3 regions of the Streptomyces sp. NPDC085944 genome follow, and region 3 is predicted to be linked to each of the others. Evidence: riboswitches for the same ligand, from Rfam matches in the RefSeq annotation. Region 3 holds a riboswitch; each other region holds the start of a gene.

Region 1 (7,714 bases), on a different contig from region 3:
ATCGCCAGGATGCGCAGGCACCGCTGCGGGGTGAGGTGCCACTCCTTGGCCAGCGGCGTGCCCTCCATCGGGATCAGGAAGTTGACCGGCACCGAGTCCGGGTCCAGCTCGCGCAGCGAGAAGACCACGTCGACGAGGTCCTCGTCGCTCTCCCCCATGCCCGCGATGAGACCGGAACAGGCGGACAGACCGGCCGCGTGCGCCTTGTTCACCGTGTCCACCCGGTCGGCGTACGTGTGGGTCGTGGTGATGTCGCCGTAGGTCGCCTCGGAGGTGTTGAGGTTGTGGTTGTAGGCGTCGGCACCCGCCTCCCGCAGCCGCTCCGCCTGGCCGTCGGAGAGCAGGCCCAGGCAGGCGCACACCTCGACGTCCTCGTGTCGCCCCTTGATGGCCTTGATGGTGTCGGAGACCCGGTCCACGTCCCGGTCGGTCGGACCGCGTCCGCTGGCCACCAGGCACACCCGCTTGGCGCCCCCGGACACCCCCGCCGCGGCGGCCGCGGAGGCCTGGTCGGGCTTGAGCCAGGTGTACTTGAGGATCTCGGCCCTGGAGCCCAGCCGCTGTGAGCAGTAGGAGCAGTCCTCGGGGCACAGGCCCGACTTGAGGTTGACGAGATAGTTGAGTTTCACCCGTCGGCCGAACCAGTGACGGCGCACCTTTCCGGCCGCGGCCACCACGTCGAGCACGTCGTCGTCGGAAGTGGCGAGGACGGCGAGCGCCTCCTCGCGGGTCGGCGACTCGCGCCGAAGCCCCTTGTCCACCAGCGTGTTCAGCAGGTCCATGAGAGCCGATCCTGTCCTAAGGGGCCGTCCGCGGCCAAGGAGACTTCGCACAACACTGACAGATCGACGTGTGGGTATTGCCACACCTCGCGGGGGTGGCCGGACCGCTAATGTCTGTTCATTGCCTACAAAACCCCGGAGGACCGCCCCATGGCGTTCGGCTGGATCGACGAGCAGGACCGGGCGCGCCGCGAGGCGGGCCTCGTACGGGTGCTGCGGCCCCGCCCGGCGGCCTCGCCGCTGCTGGATCTGGCGAGCAACGACTACCTGGGACTGGCCCGGCACCCGGAGGTCGTCGAAGGGGCGGTCCGGGCCGCGCGGACCTGGGGCGGCGGCGCGACCGGCTCACGGCTCGTCACCGGCACGACCCGACTGCACACCGAACTTGAGCGCGAACTGGCCGAGTTCTGCGGGTTCGAGGCCGCGCTCGTCCTCTCCTCCGGCTACGCGGCCAACCTCGCCGCGGTCACCGCGCTCGCACCGCACGGCAGTCTCGTCGTCTCCGACGCGGGCAACCACGCCTCGCTGATCGACGGTTGCCGGCTCGCCAGAGGCGCCACCCAGGTCGTGGGGCACGCCGACCCGGACGCCGTGCGCAAGGCGCTGGCGACGCACGACGGACCCGCCGTCGTCGTCTCCGACACGGTCTTCTCGGTCGACGGCGACGCCGCGCCCCTGGCCGCGCTCGCCGGGGCGTGCCGGGAGTACGGCGCCGGACTGGTCGTCGACGACGCCCACGGCCTCGGCGTCCTCGGTGACGGCGGCCGGGGCGCCCCGCAGGGGGCGGGGCTCGCGGGCCGCGGCGACGTCGTCGTGACGGTCACGCTGTCCAAGTCCCTCGGCGCCCAGGGCGGCGCCGTGCTGGGCCCGGCCCGCGTGATCGACCACCTGGTCAACGCCGCCCGCACGTTCATCTTCGACACCGGACTCGCCCCCGCCGCGGCCGGAGCGGCCCTGGCGGCTCTCAGGCTGCTCGGCCGCGAGCCGGAGCGCGCGGCGCGGGCCCGCGCCGTCGCCGCCGAACTGCACGCACGCCTGACCGCCGCGGGTCTGGACGCGGTACGTCCGGACGCCGCGGTCGTCTCGGTGCGCGCGCCCTCCCCGGAGGGGGCCGTGCGATGGGCGGCCGACTGCCGTGCGGCCGGACTGTCCGTGGGCTGCTTCCGCCCTCCTTCCGTGCCCGACGGAATCTCACGGCTCAGGCTGACCGCTCGGGGGGACCTCTCCGGGGAACAGGTCGAACGCGCTGTGCGGGTGATCGGCGAAACGCGGCCATGAGTCGGCGTGACACGGCCGTGCGTCGTCCGGCGCCCGGCGTGGTCAGCCGCGGACGCCCGCGGTGAACGCCGTCCAGCTCCCGGGGGAGAAGAGCAGGGCGGGTCCGGCCGGGTTCTTGGAGTCGCGCACGGCGAGCAGTCCGGCCCGCGGGCCGACCGACGGACGGGCCGTCTCCACACAGTTGTTCGCTCCGGTGCTGTAGCTGCTGCGCAGCCACCGGACACCGGGCAGATCGGTGCTGACAGGGATGTTCCGGGGTCGTTCGGACATGAAGCCTGACATGGTGCCTCCTTACGCGCCTGCCGCGGTCGCGGCGATGAAGTCCAACGAGTCCTCGGGCGAAAGGGCATGGATCAGAAGGGCGTTGAAGGCCTCGGTATAGGCCTCTAGGTCTTCTTTCCGTTCGAGGTGCAGGCTACTCGTCAAGTGGTCGAGAACAACCACATCGAGATCAGAAGTGCTCGAAAATGAGAAGATTACGAAAGGGCCGGTGACACCGATGTGCGCCCCGGCGGCAAACGGCAGGACCTGGAGCCGGACATGGGGGAGCCGAGCGGCCTCGACCAGCCGGGTCAGTTGACGGGCCATCACCTCGGGCCCGCCCACCTCGCGGCGCAGCACCGCCTCGTCCAGGACCGCGCTCAGCTCCAACGGTGGCTGGGCCCGCAGCACGTCCTGCCGGGCCAGCCGGACCTCCACCAGCGTGTCCAGCCGTTCCTCCGGCAGTCCGTCCACCGCGGCCCGGGTCACCGCGCGGGCGTACTGAGGCGTCTGGAGCAGCCCGGGCACCACCGTGGTCTCCAGCGTGCGCATCGCGCTGGCCTGCGACTCCAGGCTGATGAAGTCGCGGTAGGTCGGGGGCAGTACCCCGCGGTAGGCGTGCCACCAGTGGTTGCGTCCCGCCGCGTCCTCGGAGCGCGCCAGCATCACCAGCAGCCCCCGCAACTGCTCGTCGTCCACGCCGTAGACGTCCAGCAGCAACCGCACGTCGGCCGGTTTCGCCCCGCTCGTCCCCGTCTCGATCCGGCTGACCTTCGACTGGTGCCAGCCCACGAGCCGGGCCGCCTCGCCGCTGGTGATGCCCGCCGATGTGCGCAGGGCGCGCAGTTCCGCGCCCAGCTTCCGACGGCGCACCACGGGACCGTGCTGCATGGGACAACTCCCCTACTCCCTATGAGCCGCCCGAATACGCTCTGCCGTCGCAGAGTTCACCGCTTCGAGCGACAGATATATGCACATCTTGGTGGATCGCCGCCCTTCGCGAGCCTGGCAATGGCAGTCTGGCGGCGAAGCACCAGTCCGGGACCGTACTCGAACCGTCCACTCCGTGTCGGGCCCGCGGTGCCGTGAGAAAGGGACGACGTCGCCATGGCAGACCATCTGGAAGCATCCGTCACTCTGCCGAGCGATCCGGCCTCGGTGGCCGCCGCGCGGACCCATACGGTCGGCACGCTGGCGGAATGGGGGCTGCCCGCCGACGCCGACCTGTACGAGACCGTCCGGCTCATCGTCTCCGAACTGGCGACCAACGCGGTCCAGCACACACTGGGGCAGTCGCCCACCTTCACGGTCGACCTCGTCCTCGACCGCGACGAGCGGCTGCGCATCGGGGTCACCGACAGTCACCCGCGTTTCCCCAGGCGCCTGCCGGCCGCCGTCCAGCAGGACAACGGGCGGGGCATGGTGATCATCCGCTGGCTGACCGCCGAGTGCGGCGGCAAGCTGCGGGTCCGGCCCACGCGCGAGGGTGGCAAGACCGTCTCGATCGAACTGCCCTGGACGCCGCCGGGCGGGCCGAGCGCACCCGCGGGAGTGACGGCGGGGGAGAACGCCGCAACCCCCCGCGGGCGGGCTACTTGACCCGGCCGTACCAGACGCTTGACGTCCAGATCTTCTGCAGGCGCACCACGTCCCCGGTCTTAGGGGCGTGCCAGAGCTTGCCCTTCCCCGCGTAGATGCCGACGTGGTAGACGCTGCGACCCGAGTGGAAGAACACCAGATCTCCGGCCCTGCGGCTCTTGACGGAGACGCGGCGGGTCTTGTTGTACTGCTGGGCCGCGGTGCGCGGCAGCTTCTTGCCGGCCTTCTTGAACGAGTACAGGGTCAGGCCGGAACAGTCGAACCGGTAGGGGCCGGTGGCGCCCCAGCGGTACGGGGAACCCTTCTTCGAGGCCGCGACCTTGAGGGCTTTCGCCGCATGGCTCGCCGCGGCAGCCTCGGCGGCGACGCCGGGGACCACGACGGAGCCGCCCACGGCGGCGAGGGTGAGGGCCGAGGCCGTACCGGCACGGGCCATCAGGGACGGGACACGATTGAGCGCGGACATGCGCAACCCTTCGTCAGCCGCCTGTGAAGGATGACCTGTCGGATTCGGGCTGGCGAAGTTGCCCGGCCGCACGAGTGCGGCTTCACCCCAAGGACCGCTCGGTCCGGTGCCCCTCGCGGAGGCGGCCGGGCCGGCGACCCGTCGTGCTCGGGTCCTCCACTCCTGCCGATCCACTTCCCTTGCGACCGGTCGTCCGGACGGCGGCAGGACTCGGCGTCCGCCCGGACCGCCCCGCCGCTGCGGCGAGGGCTTGTCGTCAGTCACGGATCTTGTCCCGCCCCGGGGGAAATTCCCAGCGGAACGTGCTCTTTGTGTTGTTACGTGCCGCTCATCCGTTCGGGTTGTCGCCCTCGGGTCCGGGAAGCCGTCGACCGCGGTGGCGGCGCCGGGACCAGCGGCGCAGTGGCGCAGCCCGCACGTCCGCAGGGCGGGCGCCGCAACTTCGGCCGGTGGCGAATCGGGTGTGTTCCTAGACCGATAGGGGGTACGCCTTTTGGTCCGTTTCAGACCGGTTCCCCGCGAGTCGTGGTCGGTGGAGCGGATGTGCGGGACGCCGCCGACCGAGAGTGGGCAGGCGGGAAACCGCCGACGGCATCGGTAATCACTCGGTCAAAACCGGGTGATGTGGCCGTAACACTCCAGCCCTAGTCTGCACCCTGATCCACCTGCGGTTTTCCGTGAACCGGTAGGTAAATTCCGACCTGTTCCTGTGTGTTACACCTAGAGCCGTCGCGGCAGCCGCGACAGCCGGACCGTCCGGTCCCGGCGTCATGCCCTGTGAGGTGGTAAATGCAACTGACCCCGCACGAGCAGGAGAGACTGCTCATCCATGTGGCCGCCGACGTGGCGGAGAAGCGCCGGGCACGAGGCGTGAAGCTCAACCACCCCGAGGTCGTCGCGCTGATCACCGCGCACATCCTCGAAGGCGCCCGGGACGGGCGCGGCGTCGGTGAACTCATGTCCTCCGGACGCAAGCTCGTCCAGCGCGACGAGGTCATGGAGGGCGTCCCCGAGATGATCCACGACGTGCAGGTCGAGGCCACCTTCCCCGACGGCACCAAGCTGGTCACCGTCCACGACCCGATCGTCTGACGGGGGCCGCAGTCGTGATCCCCGGAGAGATCCTGTTCGCGGACGAGCCGGTCACTTTCAACGAAGGCCGCGAAGTCACTCGCCTGACCGTGCTCAACACCGCCGACCGGCCCGTCCAGGTCGGCTCCCACTACCACTTCGGCGAGGTCAACCCCGGTCTCGAGTTCGACCGCGGCGCGGCGCACGGCAGGCGGCTGGACATCGCCGCCGGCACCGCCGTCCGGTTCGAGCCGGGCATCCCCGTCGACGTACGGCTGATCCCCCTCGCGGGGGCCCGCGTCGTCGTCGGTCTGCGCGGCGCGACCGGAGGTGCCCTCGATGCCTGAGCTGTCCCGCCCCGCCTACGCCGACCTGTTCGGCCCGACCACCGGCGACCGCATCCGCCTCGCCGACACCGACCTCCTCGTCGAGATCGAGGAGGACCGCTCGGGCGGCCCCGGCCGCTCCGGCGACGAAGCCGTCTTCGGCGGCGGCAAGGTCCTGCGCGAGTCCATGGGGCAGGCGCGCACCACCCGGGCCGAAGGCGCCCCCGACACGCTGATCACCGGAGCCGTGATCATCGACCACTGGGGGATCGTGAAGGCCGACATCGGCATCCGCGACGGCCGGATCACCGGCATCGGCAAGTCCGGCAACCCGGACACCATGGACGGCGTCCACCCCGACCTGGTCATCGGTCCCGAGACCGAGGTCGTCGCGGGCAACGGCAAGATCGTCACCGCGGGCGGCATCGACACCCACGTCCACTTCATCGCGCCGAACGCCGTCGACGAGGCCCTGGCGTCCGGCATCACCACGCTCATCGGCGGTGGCACGGGCCCGGCCGAGGGCAGCAAGGCGACCACCGTCACGCCCGGCGCCTGGCACCTCGCGCGGATGTTCGCCGCCCTGGAGTCCAGCCCCGTCAACATCGGCTTCCTCGGCAAGGGCAGCACCATGTCGAAGGAGTCCATGCGCGACCAACTGCGCGCCGGCGTCCTCGGCTTCAAGATCCATGAGGACTGGGGCGCGACCCCCGCCGCCATCTCCGCCTGCCTGGACGTGTGCGAGGAGTCCGGCGTCCAGCTCGCCGTCCACACCGACACCCTGAACGAGGCCGGCTTCGTCGGCGACACCTTCGACGCCGTCGCGGGCCGCACCCTGCACGCCTTCCACGTCGAGGGCGCCGGCGGCGGCCACGCACCTGACATGATCACGGCGGTGTCGCTGCCCAACATGCTGCCGGCGTCCACCAACCCCACCCGGCCGCACACCGTCAACACCGTCGAGGAACACCTCGACATGCTGATGGTCTGCCACCACCTGAACCCCGCCGTCCCCGAGGACCTGGCCTTCGCCGAGTCCCGGATCCGGCCCAGCACCATCGCGGCCGAGGACATCCTGCACGACATGGGGGCGATCTCCATCATGTCGTCCGACGCCCAGGCCATGGGGCGCATCGGCGAGGTGATCCTGCGGACCTGGCAGACCGCGCACGTGATGAAGCGCAGGCGCGGCCTCCTGCCCGGCGACACCCGCGCGGACAACCTCCGCGCCCGTCGCTATGTCGCCAAGTACACCATCAACCCCGCCGTCGCCCAGGGCATCGAGCACGAGGTCGGTTCCGTCGAGACCGGCAAGCTCGCCGACCTGGTGCTCTGGGACCCCCGCTTCTTCGGCGTGAAGCCGCAGCTCGTCATCAAGGGCGGTCAGATCGCGTACGCGCAGATGGGCGACGCGAACGCCTCCATTCCCACGCCGCAGCCGGTGCTGCCGCGCCCGATGTACGGGGCGCTCGGGACCGCTCCCGCCACCAACTCGGTCAACTTCGTCTCCGAGCAGGCCGTCGAGGACGGGCTGGCCGAGCGGCTCGGGCTCGGGCGGGCGTTCGTGCCCATCCGGTCGACGCGCGGCCGGACCAAGGCGGACATGCGGCGAAACGACGCGCTGCCCCGGGTGGAGGTCGCCGCGGACTCCTTCGCGGTGACCATCGACGGCGAACTCGTCGAGCCCGCTCCCGTCGCCGAGCTGCCGCTGGCCCAGCGGTACTTCCTCTTCTGAGCGCCGGAATGAGCCGCGCAGCACTGCTCGTCCTCGCGGACGGCCGTTTCCCCGCCGGGGGGCACGCCCACTCCGGCGGGGCGGAGGCCGCCGTCCGGGCGGGACGCGTCACCGACGCCGCGAGCCTGGAGGCGTTCTGCCGGGGGCGGTTGCACACGAACGGGGTCGTCGCGGCGTGCGTTGCGGCGGCCGCCGC
Region 2 (7,714 bases), on a different contig from region 3:
GCCGACGACGCGGGCGCACTTCACGTAGCCGCGCTCGGGCCGCAGGCCCATCTCGTTCATCTGGTAGACGATGCGGCGGTGCACCGGCTTGAGGCCGTCGCGGGCGTCCGGCAGCGCACGGGAGTAGATGACCGAGTACGCGTACTCGAGGAAGGAGCCCTGCATCTCGTCGACGACGTCGATGTCGAGGATCCTCTCCTCGTACGAGTCGTCGGGCGGCGGGGTCTTCGTACTACGGCGGGCCATCGCTGCCGGCTCCTTGCTGAAGCGTGAACGGTGATCTGACGCCGTCCATTGTGGACTGCGGCACTGACAGCGACCGACCAGGACCCGTCACGGGCTGCCCGGCCCGGCGCTGCCCGCAGCGTACGCCCTCGTGCCGCGGGCAGCGTCCGCGCAGCCGTCCCCGGCGGCCCGTCAACCGCCTGCTCGCTCTCGGCGTACGAGCCCCGGGAACTCCACCGGCGGCCCGCACGCTTGCATACAGTGGCAGGATCGGCGGAATTCCGCAGTTCCGCCCGCTGATTCCCCCGGTGGTTCACCCAGTGATCCCACCAGATATTTCGCGATCGAAGGGACGTACATGCCCATGGGTCACACGGCCACAGCCCAGGCAGGCTCCGGCGGCCTGACAGCGACCGAGCACCGCCTGGCCAACGGCCTGCGCGTGGTGCTCTCCGAGGACCACCTGACCCCGGTCGCGGCGGTGTGCCTCTGGTACGACGTCGGTTCGCGCCACGAGGTCAAGGGACGCACCGGCCTGGCTCACCTTTTCGAGCACCTCATGTTCCAGGGCTCCGCCCAGGTCAAGGGCAACGGCCACTTCGAGCTGGTGCAGGGCGCCGGCGGCTCGCTCAACGGCACCACCAGCTTCGAGCGGACCAACTACTTCGAGACCATGCCCGCCCACCAGCTGGAGCTCGCCCTCTGGCTGGAGGCCGACCGCATGGGCTCCCTGCTCGCCGCCCTGGACGAGGAGTCCATGGAGAACCAGCGGGACGTCGTCAAGAACGAGCGCCGCCAGCGCTACGACAACGTCCCCTACGGCACGGCCTTCGAGAAGCTGACCGCCCTCGCCTACCCGGAGGGCCACCCCTACCACCACACGCCGATCGGTTCGATGGCCGACCTGGACGCGGCGACCCTGGAGGACGCGCGCGCGTTCTTCCGCACCTACTACGCGCCGAACAACGCCGTGCTGTCGGTCGTCGGCGACATCGACCCCGAGCGGACGCTGGCCTGGATCGAGAAGTACTTCGGCTCCATCCCCTCGCACGACGGCAAGCAGCCGCCCCGGGACGGCTCGCTGCCCGACGTCATGGGCGAGCAGCTGCGCGAGGTCGTCGAGGAGGAGGTCCCGGCCCGCGCCCTGATGGCCGCCTACCGCCTCCCGGAGGACGGCACGCGCGCGTGCGACGCGGCCGACCTCGCCCTGACCGTCCTGGGCGGCGGCGAGTCGTCCCGCCTCTACAACCGGCTGGTGCGCCGCGACCGTACGGCCGTGGCCGCAGGGTTCGGCCTGCTGCGCCTCGCCGGAGCCCCCTCCCTGGGGTGGCTGGACGTGAAGACGTCGGGCGACGTCGAGGTGCCGGTCATCGAGACCGCCGTCGACGAGGAGCTGGCCCGGTTCGCCGAGGAGGGCCCCACGGCCGAGGAGATGGAGCGCGCCCAGGCCCAGCTCGAGCGGGAGTGGCTGGACCGCCTGGGCACGGTGGCCGGCCGTGCCGACGAACTGTGCCGGTACGCCGTCCTGTTCGGCGACCCGCAGCTCGCCCTCACCGCCGTGCAGCGGGTGCTGGAGGTGACCGCGGAGGAGGTCCAGGAGGTCGCCAAGGCCCGCCTGCGTCCCGACAACCGCGCGGTGCTCGTCTACGAGCCCACCGCCCCGGCCGACGAGACCGACGCCGACCCGACCGACGCCACCGACGAGAACGAGGAGGCGGCCAAGTGACCGAGCTCGCCACCATGGACTTCCACGCACAGCCGCAGGCCGGCGAGCCCAAGCCGTGGGCCTTTCCGGCCCCCGAGCGCGGCAGCCTCGACAACGGACTCACCGTGCTGCGCTGCCACCGCCCAGGCCAGCAGGTCGTCGCCGTCGAGGTGCTCCTGGACGCGCCCCTGGACGCCGAGCCGGCCGGTCTCGACGGCGTCGCCACCATCATGGCGCGCGCCTTCTCCGAGGGCACCGACAAGCACTCCGCCGAGGACTTCGCCGCCGAGCTGGAGCGCTGCGGCGCCACCCTCGACGCGCACGCCGACCACCCGGGTGTCCGGCTGAGCCTGGAGGTCCCCGCCTCGCGCCTCGCCAAGGCGCTCGGCCTGCTCGCCGACGCCCTCAGGGCGCCCGCCTTCGCGGACGGCGAGGTCGAACGGCTGGTGCGCAACCGGCTCGACGAGATCCCGCACGAGCTGGCCAACCCCTCCCGCCGCGCCGCGAAGGAACTCTCCAAGGAGCTGTTCCCGGCCGACTCGCGCATGTCGCGCCCGCGCCAGGGCACCGAGGAGACCGTCGCGGCCGTCGACTCGGCCGCCGTACGCGCCTTCTACGAGCGGCACGTCCGCCCCGCCACGGCCACCGCCGTGGTCGTCGGCGACCTCACCGGCGTCGACCTGGACGCGCTGCTCGGCGACACCCTGGGCGCGTGGACCGGTCCGGCCGCAGAGCCGCGCCCCGTGCCCCCGGTGACCGCCGACGACCGGGGCAGGGTCGTCATCGTGGACCGTCCCGGCGCCGTCCAGACGCAGCTGCTGATCGGCCGCACCGGCGCCGACCGGCACGACCGCGTGTGGCCCGCGCAGGTGCTCGGCACGTACTGCCTCGGCGGCACCCTCACCTCGCGCCTGGACCGCGTCCTGCGCGAGGAGAAGGGATACACCTACGGCGTACGGGCGTTCGGCCAGGTCCTGCGGTCCGCGCCGGACGGGACGGGCGCCGCGATGCTCGCCATCAGCGGCTCCGTCGACACCCCCAACACCGGTCCCGCCCTGGAAGACCTGTGGACGGTGCTGCGCAAGCTCGCCGCGGAGGGGCTCACCGACGCCGAGCGCGACGTGGCCGTGCAGAACCTGGTGGGTGTGGCGCCGCTCAAGTACGAGACGGCGGCGGCCGTGGCGGACACGCTCGCCGACCAGGTCGAGCAGCACCTGCCCGACGACTTCCAGGCGACGCTCTACCGTCAACTCGCCGCCACGGGCACCGTGGAGGCCACGGCGGCGGTCGTGAACGCCTTCCCGGTGGACCGCCTCGTGACGGTCCTCGTCGGCGACGCGGCGCAGATCAAGGAGCCCGTCGAGGCCCTCGGCATCGGTGAAGTCACCGTGGTGGCGGCCGAGTAGCGGCAGGCGCGTGCGGTGGCCCTGGTGACCGGAGTGTCACCAGGGCCGCCGTATGTCCCAATTGGGGGAGTGGCTGCCTGTCTGCCCTGTGGCGTGCGCTACAAAAAGCCTGTTGCGTTTGAGGATTGAACACAGCCGCGTTTAGCGTCTTCCGGGCTGTTCGTCAGGCAGTGCGCCGCACCCGCGGCACCGGACAGTCATCGCCGAGTCCCCGTACGGCGCGAGCCAGGGGAGCCGGGGACCCACCGCAGTCCCTGGGGTGAATCGGACGCCCGCGCGCGCAGCGAGGGGGTCCGTAGGAGACCTTCCACCTCCGAACCCGTCAGCTAACCCGGTAGGCGAGAGGGAAGGAAAGGACAAGCCTCTACATGGCGTTCACGCGCGCCACCGGGAAGCACCGCCGTCCCAGTCGGGTGCACCGCACCACCGCCCGTGCGGCGGGAGTCGCGGCCCTCGCCACCACCGGCGTCGTCGGCACCCTCGCGGCTCCGGCGCTCGCCGCCGAGCCCGAGGTGGAGCAGAGCGGACTCACCCCGGTCGTCACCATCGGCGACTCCATAGCCGACGAGATCGACGCCCAGGCCGTCGCCCAGAAGCAGGCGGCCGTGGACGCCGCCGCCCGCGAGGCGGCCCGGGAAGCGGCCCGCGAGCGGGCGGCCGAGGCGGCCAAGGAGGCGCGCGAGGCCAAGGAACGCGCCGCGCGGGAGGCGGAGCGCAAGCGCCTCAACACCTTCGTCACGCCGATCACCGCCTCCTACGTCTCCACCGCGTACCGGGCCGGCAGCTCCCTGTGGTCCTCCGGCAGTCACACCGGCATCGACTTCCACGCCGCCGGCGGCACCTCCGTGCACGCGGTCGGCGTCGGCACCGTCGTCGAGGCCGGCTGGGGCGGTGCGTACGGCAACCAGGTCGTCATCAAGATGCACGACGGCACGTACACGCAGTACGGGCACCTGTCCTCCATCGGCGTCTCGGTCGGTCAGTCGGTCGGGCCCGGGCAGCAGATCGGCCTCTCCGGCGCCACCGGCAACGTCACCGGACCGCACCTGCACTTCGAGGCACGCACGAGCCCCGAATACGGCTCGGACATGGACCCCGTCGCCTACCTCCGCTCGCACGGCGTGAACGTCTGACGGCCGCGTCAGAAAAGCCCCGCCTCCTTGAGTCGGGGCTTTTCGCATTCCATATTCGCTTGATTGGCCTAGAGTCGCTGAACATGCGTCCATCGTCGACGTTTCAGGGATCGAGGCGGAGGTCGGTCATGCGTATTCCGGCGCATTCTGTGTGCACGGCGATCCGGGACGACATCGTCGCCGGTGTCCACGGACGCGGGAGCCGGCTCACCGAGGAAATCCTCGCCCGCCGCTACGGCGTCTCGCGCGTCCCCGTGCGCGAGGCCCTGCGCACGCTGGAGGCGGAGGGCTTCGTGGTGACCCGGCGGCACGCGGGCGCCTGCGTCGCGGAACCGACCGAGCAGGAGGCCGCCGACCTGCTGGAGACCCGCGCCCTCCTGGAGCCGCTCGGTGCCTCCCGGGCTGCCCGGCGGCGCACCGAGGCCCACCTCAAGGTGTTGCGCGGCCTGGTCAGGCTGGGGCAGGAGCGGGCCAGGCAGGGCGGCGGGGAGGATCTGCGCCCGCTGGGCGGCTGGTTCCACGAGACCCTCGCCCGGGCGGCGGGCAGCCCCTCCCTGGCCGCACTCCTGACCCAACTGCGCCACAAGATCGCCTGGATGTACGTCCAGGAGGCCCCCGCCGGACCCGTGCAGCACTGGGCGGAGTGCGGCGCGATCGTCGACGCGGTGGCCCGGGGCGACGGTGAACGCGCCCGGGCGCTCATGACGCTGCACACCGAACGGTCGGCGTCGGCATACCGGCTGCGGTTCGCCTCCGGCGGCGGGCGGACGGAGTGCGTGAGGAATGCGCAACAATCCGTACACACGGCGGTGCTGCCGAAGTAACACGAGTGCCGTACAAAGAGGCGGGGAATTCAAGGACCGCTTTTCCGGTGCTCGGAACGGAAAAGGTGAAAGGCCCGCCGGGCGATACCGGCGGGCCTTTCGGTGCTGCTGCTCCCTGGTCCGTCAGACGGTCTCGGGAAGCTCCTCGAGCCCCTCGGCGACCAGCTTCGCCAGCCGGTCCAGGGCGGCCTCGGCGTCCTCGGCGTCGGAGGCGAGGACGATCTCCTCGCCACCCTGGGCGCCGAGGCCGAGGACGGCCAGCATGGAGGCCGCGTTGACGGGGGACCCGTCGGCCTTGGCGATCGTCACCGGGACGCCTGTGGCCGTGGCGGCTCGGACGAAGATGGAGGCGGGGCGGGCGTGGAGACCCTCGGCCCAGCCGACGTTGACGCGGCGCTCAGCCATGTGATGCTGCCCTTCAGGTGTTCAGAGGGGTTGGAGTTGTCTAGACCAGGTTGTCTAGACCAGTTTCCCACATCGTGAAGCAAGGCGGGACGACCGCGTGTGCCGTCCCGTGCGGTGCCCGGACCGCGGCCTCGGTCCGGGATTCCGTTGTCCACAGACTGCCCCGCGCCGTTGTCGTACGCGAGCCGTAGTCTGGGGCCCATGCAGACCTCGTCGGACCGGCACGAGTACCCCGCCCACTGGGAAGCCGACGTGGTGCTGCGCGACGGCGGCACCGCGCGCGTCCGCCCCATCACCGTTGATGACGCCGAGCGCCTGGTCAGCTTCTACGAGCAGGTCTCCGACGAGTCGAAGTACTACCGCTTCTTCGCGCCGTACCCTCGCCTGTCCGCCAAGGACGTCCACCGCTTCACGCACCACGACTTTGTGGACCGGGTGGGACTCGCGGCCACCATCGGCGGCGAGTTCATCGCCACCGTACGCTACGACCGGATCGGCGCCGGCGGAACACCCGCCACCGCACCGGCCGACGAGGCCGAGGTCGCCTTTCTCGTCCAGGACGCCCACCAGGGACGCGGCGTCGCCTCCGCCCTCCTGGAGCACATCGCCGCCGTCGCCCGCGAGCGCGGCATCCGCCGCTTCGCCGCCGAGGTGCTGCCCGCCAACACCAAGATGATCAAAGTCTTCATGGACGCCGGGTACACCCAGAAGCGGAGCTTCGAGGACGGCGTGGTCCGCCTGGAGTTCGGTCTCGAACCCACCGACCGCTCGCTCGCCGTGCAGTACGGGCGCGAGCAGCGCGCGGAGGCCCGTTCCGTCCAGCGGCTGCTGCAGCCCGGCTCGGTCGCGGTCGTCGGCACCGGCCGCACCCCGGGCGGCGTCGGCCGCAGCATCCTCGACAACATCCGCGACGCCGGCTACACGGGCCGTCTGTACGCCGTGAACAGGGCGTTTCCCGAGGAGCAGAAGACACTCGACGGGGTCACGGCGTGCCGCTCCGTGCGCGACATCGACGGACCCGTCGACCTCGCCGTCGTCACCGTGCCCGCCGCGCGCGTCCCCGACGTCGTCACCGAGTGCGGCGAGCACGGCGTGCAGGGCCTCGTGGTGATCTCCGCCGGGTACGCCGACAGCGGCCCCGAAGGCCGTGAGCGCCAGCGGGCCCTCGTGCGCCAGGCGCGCACCTACGGCATGCGGATCATCGGGCCCAATGCCTTCGGAATCGTCAACACCTCCCCGGACGTGCGGCTCAACGCCTCCCTCGCCCCCGAGATGCCGCGCCCCGGCCGGATCGGCCTGTTCGCCCAGTCCGGCGCCATCGGCATCGCCCTGCTCTCCCGGCTGCACCGGCGTGGCGGCGGGGTCACCGGCCACACCGGCGTCTCCACCTTCGTCTCCTCCGGCAACCGCGCCGACGTCTCGGGCAACGACGTCCTGCAGTACTGGTACGACGACCCGGACACCGACGTCGCGCTGATGTACCTGGAGTCCATCGGCAACCCGCGCAAGTTCACCCGCCTCGCCCGACGGACCGCCGCGGTCAAGCCCCTGGTCGTCGTGCAGGGCGCCCGGCACGGCGGCGTGGCACCCCAGGGACACGCCGTACGGGCGACACGGCTGCCGCACGCGACGGTCTCCGCGCTGCTGCGCCAGGCCGGCGTGATCCGGGTCGACACCATCACGGAGCTGGTCGACGCGGGGCTGCTCCTCGCCCGCCAGCCGCTGCCGACCGGACCGCGGGTGGCCATCCTGGGCAACTCCGAGTCCCTGGGACTGCTCACGTACGACGCGTGCCTCTCCGAGGGACTGCGCCCGCAGCCCCCGCTGGACCTGACGACCGCCGCGTCGGCCGACGACTTCCACGCCGCCCTGGCCGGGGCCCTGGCCGACGGCACCTGCGACGCCGTCGTGGTGACCGCGATCCCCACGGTGGGGGAGGGGGCCGCCGGGGACGCCGCACTGGCCGAGGCGCTGCGCTCGGCGGCTGCCGCGGTCCCCACCAAGCCGGTCCTCGTG
Region 3 (7,714 bases):
CAAGGACACCGCCACCGCCCTCGGCCCGTACCCCGTCACCGCCGACGCGCAGAGAGCCGTACCGGGACGCCGACGGCTCCCTGCGCCTGGCCCTGACCGCCGGGGCGCCTCAGGATCCAGCTCAGGGACGCCGATGTGGTGCTGGAGCCCGGCGAGTTGTTCGTGGTTCCCCGCGGGGTCGAGCACTGCCCCGTGGCGGACGAGGAGACCGCCATCCTGCTGTTCGAACCAACGGGAACACTCGACACCGGTGACGCAGGCGGGCCGATGACCAAGGCTGCCGAGGTCCTCGGCAGACGCGTGGCACATGGGGTCGGGCGTGTCGGGGCGGCGGGCGTTCCGGTTGCGCGGCGGCAGCGAACGTCACGCGGCGACGGTGGTGGTTTCCGGATCCCGTTCGTGACCAGCAAGACGCTCCAGCATCCGGATCATCTCCCCCGGGTCGTTGCCGACAACGTCACCGCTCTCCCGCGAGATCCAGATCCCCCCTGCTCGTCCCGGCCACGCCCTCGGCGGCCCGGGGACGACGCCACGGATGCGCGATCGGCTGCGACACCGCCCGCCACCACGGCTCCCCCGGCAACTCCCCCGCCGGCTCGAACGGCTCCCCAGGCCTCGGGAACGCCACCGCCTGACCCGCCTCCCCGGCCACGTCCCTCGTCCACTCCCCCGGCTCCGCCCACGCGTGCGGCGCCAGGTTGAACGTGCCCCAGTGGATCGGCAGCAGGGTGCCGTGCGGCCGGCCGCCCTGGAGGTCGAGGTGGGCGCGGACGCCCTCCTCGGGGGTCATGTGGATGTCCGGCCAGAACTCGGCGTACGCCCCGAGCTGGATCATCGTGGCGTCGAACGGGCCGTGCGCGGCGCCGATGTCATGGAATCCGTCGAAGTAGCCGGTGTCGCCGCTGTGGTAGACGCGGTGCTCCTGACCGGCGACGACCCAGGACGCCCAGAGGGTGTGCTGGGTGTTGCGCAGCCCGCGCCCGCAGAAGTGCCGGGCCGGGGTGGCGGTGAGGGTGAGGCCGCCGACGCGCGTCGACTCGTGCCAGTCCAGCTCGCGCAGCCGGCCGGGGGAAACGCCCCAGTGTTCGAGGTGTGCGCCGACGCCCAGCGGCACGGCGAACACGGTGTCCGTGCGGGCCAGCGCCTTGATGGTCGGCATGTCCAGATGGTCGTAGTGGTCGTGGGAGATGACGACGACGTCGACGGGGCCGAGGGCGGCCAGCGGCAGCGGGACCGGGTGCAGGCGCTTGGGGCCGGCGAAGGGGACCGGGGAGCAGCGCTCCCCCCACACGGGGTCGAAGAGCACGCGCTGCCCGTCGATCTCGGCGAGCACGCTGGAGTGGCCCATCCAGGTCAGCCGGAGTCCGGTGGCGGGCGGCCTGGCGATGTCGGCCAGGGTGGTGGCGTGCACCGGGACAGAGCCCCGCGGGGACCGGCCCAGCCGCGCCTGCTTGTCGAAGTAGATCTTGGCGAACTCGGTGGCCGAACCGGACGGCCGGGTCCGGGCGGGGCCGCCGGGGTTCTGGAAGACGCCGTCGCGGAAGTGCGGGGATCTGCGGATGCGCGCCATCCGCTCGCCACCCGGGTCCGCGCCGAAGGCCGCGGGCCGCGGCACGCTGAACCCGGGATGCGGGGAACGGAAAGCGGGCACGGTACCTCCAGGTGGAGCGGTCAGGCTCTCGTCTTGTTCGTCTTCGTCTCGTCCTACGACACCTCGAACGACGGACGCCACATCCGTGTTCCCGGTCCGCGGCGAACCGCAAGGGCCTCACGGCACGTCGGGGGCCTGTATAGGGTGACGTGCGTGGGGAGAGTCCGGTTGAGCGTGGCGGAGCGCCGCGAGGAGTTGCTGCGCGCTGCCGTCGAGCAGATATCGGCGCGGGGCGTGGCGGCGCTGAGGATCGCCGACGTGGCCGCCGCGCTCGGTGTCAGCAACGCTCTGGTGCTCTATCACTTCTCCACCAAGGAACGGCTGGTGGCCGCCGCGTTCACGCACGCCGCCGAGGCCGATCTCGCCCATCTGCACAAGCTGCTCACCCGTCGTACGACGGCGCTGCGCCGCCTGCGGGCGGCCGTGCGGTGGTATGCGCCGACCGGTCACGCCAAGGGCTGGCGGCTGTGGATCGAGGGCTGGGCGGCGGCGCCGCGCGAGCCCGCGCTGCGGGAGGTCACGCGCGAGCTGGACCGGCAGTGGAAGGCGGCGCTCGCCGAGGTCATCGCCGAGGGCGCGGCCGGCGGCGAGTTCTCCTGCCCCGACCCGGAGACCGCCGCCCTGCGTCTGACGGCGTTGCTCGACGGGCTGGCGGTGCAGCTCACGTCGTACGCGGGCACGGTCTCGCGGGCCCGGGCGCAGGAGTGGGTGGACGAGGCGCTGGCCCGGGAACTGGGCCTGGAGCGGGCGGCCCTGGTGTCCGCACGACGTTAGGGGCTGTCGCACGGGGCCCGGCCGCCCGGTCCGCCTCAGGCCACCGAGGCGATCCGCGTCTTGATGTCGTCCGGCGACAGCGTTCCCTTGGCCGTCACGTGGTCGCCCGACGACTCGCCGCGCAGCCGGCGCCCGATCCACGGGACCAGGTACTCGCGCGCCCAGTGCACGTCGTCGCGCCGCACGTCGAGCGTGCCGCGGGGCGGCAGGGGCGGCCAGGGCTGGTCGGGGTCGGCCGGGACGCGCAGGCCGAGGGCCTGTCCGGCGCGCAGCGCCACGCGGGTGTGGCCCTCCGGCGACAGGTGCAGCCGGTCGGCGTCCCACGCCCTGCGGTCCTGGACGCTGCGGAGCGACCACAGGTCGAGCACCGGGCAGCCGTAGCGGTCGGCGATGGCGCGCACGTGCCCGTTGTACGTGGCGATCTTGCCCCGCAGGTGCTTGAGGACGGGCACCCCGCGGGTGTCGAACCCGGTGGTCACCAGGACGGTGCCGGCCGCGGCGGTCAGCGCGGCCACCGCCAGTTCGAACCGCTCGGCGACCTCGTCGGGGTCGGTGCCGGGCCGGATGATGTCGTTGCCGCCCGCCGCGAAGGACACCAGGTCCGGCGCGAGGGCGACGACCCCGGGGACCTGTTCCGCCACGATCTGGTCGAGGAGCCTGCCGCGCACGGCGAGGTTCGTGTACGTGAAGTCTCCCTCGGGGCGCCGGTCCGCGAGCAGTACGGCCAGCCGGTCGGCCCAGCCGACGAACGCCCCGCCGGGGCCGGGGTCGCCGACGCCCTCGGTGAAGCTGTCCCCCACCGCCACGTACGACCCGATCACTGCTCTGCTGTCACTCTTCGAATCGTCTGCCACGTCGGCCCATGATTCACCTTGGAATGTGACCTACGCGACCGTAGGCAGGGGTTGACGGTCGGTGAGAAAGGCCACGCCTAAAGTGTTCGTCAATTCCGGAATACGCCGAGGTCCGGACACGCCGAAGGCCGGACCCGGGGATCGGGGTCCGGCCTTCGGGGTGCGGAGGCCGCGCGGAGCCGGTCGTCAGACGGAGACGCCGTGCGAGCGCAGGAACGCGAGCGGGTCGATGTCCGAGCCGTAGTCCGGCGTGGTGCGGATCTCGAAGTGCAGGTGCGGGCCGGTCACGTTGCCGGTGGCGCCGGAGAGGCCGACCTGCTGTCCCGTCGTCACGGTCTGACCGGCGGAGACGGAGAGCGAGGAGAGGTGGGCGTACTGGGCGTAGTGGCCCTCGTCGAGCTTGATGACGACCTGGTTGCCGTAAGCGCCGCCCCAGCCGGCGGAGACGACGGTGCCCGCGCCGACGGCCTTCAGCGAGGTGCCGGTCGGAACGACGAAGTCGGTACCCGTGTGGTAGCCGCTGGACCACATGCTGCCGGACTGGTGGTACGGGGTGCCGACGGTGCCGCCCGCGACGGGGGAGGTGTAACCGCTGGTGGTGCCCGCGGACTGGGTGCCGGAGTCCGAGGACGCCGAGGACTCGGTGGCAGCGGTCTTCGTGGTGTCCGTCGACTTCTGGGCCGGCTTCTCGGCGGGCTTCTGCTTCTCGGCGGGCTTCTGCGACTGCGCGGAGGACGGCGCCGAGGACTTGGCGGCCTGGCCGGCGATCGAGAGCTCGAGACCCGGGTGGATCAGCGACGGGTCGGAGCCGACGGCCTCGCGGTTGTCCGCGTAGAGCTTCTTCCAGCCGCCGTCGACGTGCTGCTCGTCGGCGATCTTCGAAAGGTAGTCACCGCTCTTCACGGTGTATGTGCGGGATTCCGCGTTCTTGTCGGAGCCGTTCGCGGCGGCCTTCTTGGCCGACGCCGGAACGGACTGCACGGCCTGCTCGGAAACGGAGTGCGCGGGGGCGGCGTTGGCGGAGGCGGCACCCATCAGCGGGAGCGCGAGCGCGGCGCCACCGGTTCCGGCGACGGCGATGGTGCGGGTCAGGCGCATGGCCCTGGTACGGCGGTGCTTACCCTTCGCGGGCATGGCGAATTCCTCTCCGGCGCCTGCGAGGTGAGCTGTCGGGTGCGGGCTGGAGATGCCCGGCCGCGCCGAAGCGCGGCTTTACCCCAAGCCGTTCCGGGAACCGGAACAGGCAGTTCTACCTGTGGGTCCCCCGCTCCTGCCGTGTACGGGTGGTGGATGAGTGCGGGCTCCGGTCGGCGGCAGGATTAGGCGTCCGTCCGGATCGGTGGTGAACGTAAGGGACCAAGACGCACAGGGACAAGCGAGAGGTTCCGGCGACAGCTGTTTCTATTGATCCATTACGGGAAATCCCGGTAACCCTGCGTCGATTTCCCTCGCACCGCTTTCCCTGAATTCCCTTGAGAACGGGCCGGATTACGTGAACATGACGGGCAACGCTCGGTCACGGATATGACGCTGCTCACGCGCCCCTCACCCACCTGCCGCCATTTCAGGCCCAGTTATAACCAATCATCCAATTCGGACAGAAGGCCCTTTCCGGCCCGCAATACCCCTGCCTGAACGGCCTTCGCGCACCGGCCATGCCGTATCGTCGAATGGCGCCCGCCGGCGAGCAGCGGCGGCGGGGCGGAGTGGGAGGAGCCCCCGTGACGCAGCAGGTCCCGTCGACCGAACCCGAGCTGACCGGTGTGCGCAACTTCCGGGACGTGGGCGGACTGCCGACCGTGGACGGCCGGCGGGTACGGCAGGGGGTGCTGTTCCGCAGCGGCCACCTGGCTCATGCCACCGGGGAGGATGCCGCGTTCCTCGCCTCGCTGGGCCTGCACACGATCTTCGACTTCCGCAACGCGGCCGACCAGAAGCTCGACGGCGCGGACGTCGAGCTGCCGGGCGTGCGCAATGTGAACCTGCCGCTGAGCGATCCGGCCGACGGCGCCGAGTTCTGGAAGATGGTCCGGGACGGAGATCTCGACCAGCTGCACGGGATCCTCGGCGACGGCAAGGGCGCCCGGCGCATGGTCGCCTCCTACCGTGCGATGGTCACGGAGCGCACCTCGGAGCACTCCCGGATCCTGCACGCGCTCGCCGAGGACAGCGTCCCGGCGCTGATGCACTGCGCGGCCGGCAAGGACCGCGCGGGCCTGTCGATCGCGGTCACCCTGCTCGCCCTGGGTGTCGAGCGCGAGGCCGTCGTCGAGGACTACCTGAAGTCGAACGCCGCGCACCGCCGCTACAAGGTGCGCCGCAGCAGCACCGCCGCCTCCGCCTACTCCCCCGAGGTCATGGAACTGCTCAGCCCGCTGTTCGACGCGCGCGCCGAGTACCTGGCGGCGGCCTTCGAGACGATCGAGGAGACGTGGGGCGGAGTCGACGCCTATCTGGAGAAAGGGCTGCGGCTCGGCGCCGGGACCCGGGAGCGGCTGCGCGAGCGGATGGTGGACTGAGCCACCCGCTCGCGGACGGGCTACTTGGCGCCCACCTCGAACAGCAGGTAGAGGAAGCCGCCGAAGACGTGCCCCAGGGCGATGTAGATGACCAGGCGCACCCACAGGGCGCGCGGGAACTTGTCCTCGATGGCACTCATGGCGTCTCTCCAGGGGTCGGGCCGAGGCACAGCGCGGCCGTCGGGCTCTGCAGCAGGGTGTGGACGAAGAGCAGCTCGACCCCGTCGGGGTCCTGCGCCGCGATCCGGTGCGGGGTCATGGAGTCGAAGTGGGCACTGTCCCCGGCGGTGAGCCGGTGCTCGGTGTCCCCGAGGCGCAGCCGCAGCCGGCCCCTGAGGACGTGGAGCCACTCCTCTCCTGGGTGCACCCGCACGACGTCGCCCTGGGAGCCGTACGGCACCTCGACGCGCAGGGCCTGCATGCCCCGGCCCGGCGCTCCGGCCTGGTAATACGTCCAGCCGCCCGCGCTCGTGGCCTCCATGTCGGCGGCGCGCACGACAGCGTCCCGGTCGGCCGCGGTCTCGCCCAGCAGCTCGGCGACGGTCGTCCCGTAGATGCGGGCGAGGGCGAGCAGCATCGGCAGTGAGGGCTGGCGCTGCCCGGTCTCCAGGCGGGAGAGGTGGGCGGGTGACAGCCCTGCGGCGCGGGCCGCGGCCTCCAGGGTGAGGGCGGCCCGCCGCCGCAGCTCGCGCAGCTGCGGTGCGACGGCGGCGACCGCACCCTCGGCGGGGCCGGTCTCGGAGGAGCTCATGCCTCCATTCAGCCCGAGTGTTGCCCCGCAGGCAAATTTCTTGCCTCACAGGCAAAAAAGTCGGTCAGCGGTTGGCCACCGCCTGCTTGACCAGGGTCTTCCCGAAGTCCCACATCAGTCCACCGCCATTGTGCGCGTCCTCCATCACCTCCGTGAAGGCGTCGACGAACCGGTCGGCGTCGTCGGTGTCGATGATCAGCGGCGGGATCAGCTTGATCACCTCCAGGTGGTCGCCGGACACCTGGGTCAGGATGCGGTGCCGCTGCAGCAGCGGCACGACCACCATCTGCGCGAACAGTCCCTTCCGCGCGGCCTGCAGCATCGTCCAGCGGCTGCGCAGTTTCAGGGAGCTGGGCCGGCCGAACTCGATGCCGATCATCAGTCCGCGGCCCCGGACGTCGGCGAGCAGTTCGTAACGGTCCACCAGTGCGGCCAGCCGGGACTTCAGCCGGTCCCCCACCGCGGCGGCGTTCGCGACGATCTCCTCGTTCTCCATCACCGACAGCACGGCGAGGCCGGCGGCCATGGCCTGCGCGTTGGACCCGAAGCTGGCCGAGTGGACCTGCACGCGGTCCATCGAGGAGTAGACCTTCTGGAAGATCCAGTCCTTGCCCAGGGTCGCTCCCACCGGCACGTATCCGCCGGACAGCGCCTTGGCGACGCAGACCAGGTCGGGTTCGACGCCGTCGTCGTGCTGGTAGGCGTAGAACTTCCCGGTACGGCCGAGCCCGGTCTGCACCTCGTCGGCGATCAGCAGCGCCTTGTGCCGGTGCAGCAGGTCCTGCGCGGCGCGCAGATAGCCGGGCGGTGCCTCGTGCACGCCCTTGCCCTGGACCGGCTCCACGATCAGCGCGGCCACGTCGCCCTTCTTCAGCTCCCGGGCCAGGGCGTCCAGGTCGCCGAGCGGGACGGCGGTGTCGGGCAGCAGCGGCGCGAAGCCCTTGCGGAACGAGTCCTCGCCGTTGACGGAGAGGGAGCCGGTGGTCAGTCCGTGGAAGGCGTGGGAGCAGTACAGGATCCGCTGCCTGCCGGTCGCGTACCGGGCGAACTTCAGGGCGGTCTCGACGGCCTCGGTGCCGCTGTTGCCGAAGAAGACGCGGTCCAGGTGGGGGCTGTAGGAGAGCAGCTTCTCCGCCAGCAGGCCGGGCAGCGGCGGGCAGTCGAA

What was found. Region 3 has a riboswitch for cyclic di-AMP ahead of AB0P07_RS10250 (LysM peptidoglycan-binding domain-containing M23 family metallopeptidase). Riboswitches for the same ligand answer to the same signal wherever they lie in the genome.
Region 1: another riboswitch for cyclic di-AMP. It lies ahead of AB0P07_RS04365 (C40 family peptidase); the one in region 3 lies ahead of AB0P07_RS10250 (LysM peptidoglycan-binding domain-containing M23 family metallopeptidase).
Region 2: another riboswitch for cyclic di-AMP. It lies ahead of AB0P07_RS29550 (M23 family metallopeptidase); the one in region 3 lies ahead of AB0P07_RS10250 (LysM peptidoglycan-binding domain-containing M23 family metallopeptidase).

The regions. Positions count from the first base shown of each region.
Region 1 covers NZ_JBFBJX010000002.1:134,672-142,385, forward strand. The annotation lists gene bioB (biotin synthase BioB) at 1-782, opposite strand, end outside; gene AB0P07_RS04345 (8-amino-7-oxononanoate synthase) at 933-2,060, shown strand; gene AB0P07_RS04350 (DUF397 domain-containing protein) at 2,103-2,330, opposite strand; gene AB0P07_RS04355 (helix-turn-helix transcriptional regulator) at 2,352-3,212, opposite strand; gene AB0P07_RS04360 (ATP-binding protein) at 3,429-3,920, shown strand; gene AB0P07_RS04365 (C40 family peptidase) at 3,913-4,386, opposite strand; cyclic di-AMP (ydaO/yuaA leader) riboswitch at 4,390-4,532, opposite strand; gene AB0P07_RS04370 (urease subunit gamma) at 5,176-5,478, shown strand; gene AB0P07_RS04375 (urease subunit beta) at 5,493-5,804, shown strand; gene AB0P07_RS04380 (urease subunit alpha) at 5,797-7,518, shown strand; gene AB0P07_RS04385 (urease accessory UreF family protein) at 7,527-7,714, shown strand, end outside.
Region 2 covers NZ_JBFBJX010000018.1:26,904-34,617, reverse strand. The annotation lists gene AB0P07_RS29565 (DNA topoisomerase IV subunit A) at 1-246, opposite strand, end outside; gene AB0P07_RS29560 (pitrilysin family protein) at 584-1,951, shown strand; gene AB0P07_RS29555 (pitrilysin family protein) at 1,948-3,336, shown strand; cyclic di-AMP (ydaO/yuaA leader) riboswitch at 3,528-3,692, shown strand; gene AB0P07_RS29550 (M23 family metallopeptidase) at 3,705-4,469, shown strand; gene AB0P07_RS29545 (GntR family transcriptional regulator) at 4,598-5,293, shown strand; gene AB0P07_RS29540 (HPr family phosphocarrier protein) at 5,417-5,698, opposite strand; gene AB0P07_RS29535 (GNAT family N-acetyltransferase) at 5,900-7,714, shown strand, end outside.
Region 3 covers NZ_JBFBJX010000004.1:357,076-364,789, reverse strand. The annotation lists partial or broken gene AB0P07_RS10270 (hydroxylase) at 1-101, shown strand, start outside; gene AB0P07_RS10265 (MBL fold metallo-hydrolase) at 458-1,651, opposite strand; gene AB0P07_RS10260 (TetR family transcriptional regulator C-terminal domain-containing protein) at 1,826-2,425, shown strand; gene AB0P07_RS10255 (SGNH/GDSL hydrolase family protein) at 2,461-3,246, opposite strand; gene AB0P07_RS10250 (LysM peptidoglycan-binding domain-containing M23 family metallopeptidase) at 3,466-4,413, opposite strand; cyclic di-AMP (ydaO/yuaA leader) riboswitch at 4,418-4,575, opposite strand; gene AB0P07_RS10245 (tyrosine-protein phosphatase) at 5,001-5,798, shown strand; gene AB0P07_RS10240 (DUF6126 family protein) at 5,819-5,938, opposite strand; gene AB0P07_RS10235 (XRE family transcriptional regulator) at 5,935-6,549, opposite strand; gene AB0P07_RS10230 (aspartate aminotransferase family protein) at 6,614-7,714, opposite strand, start outside.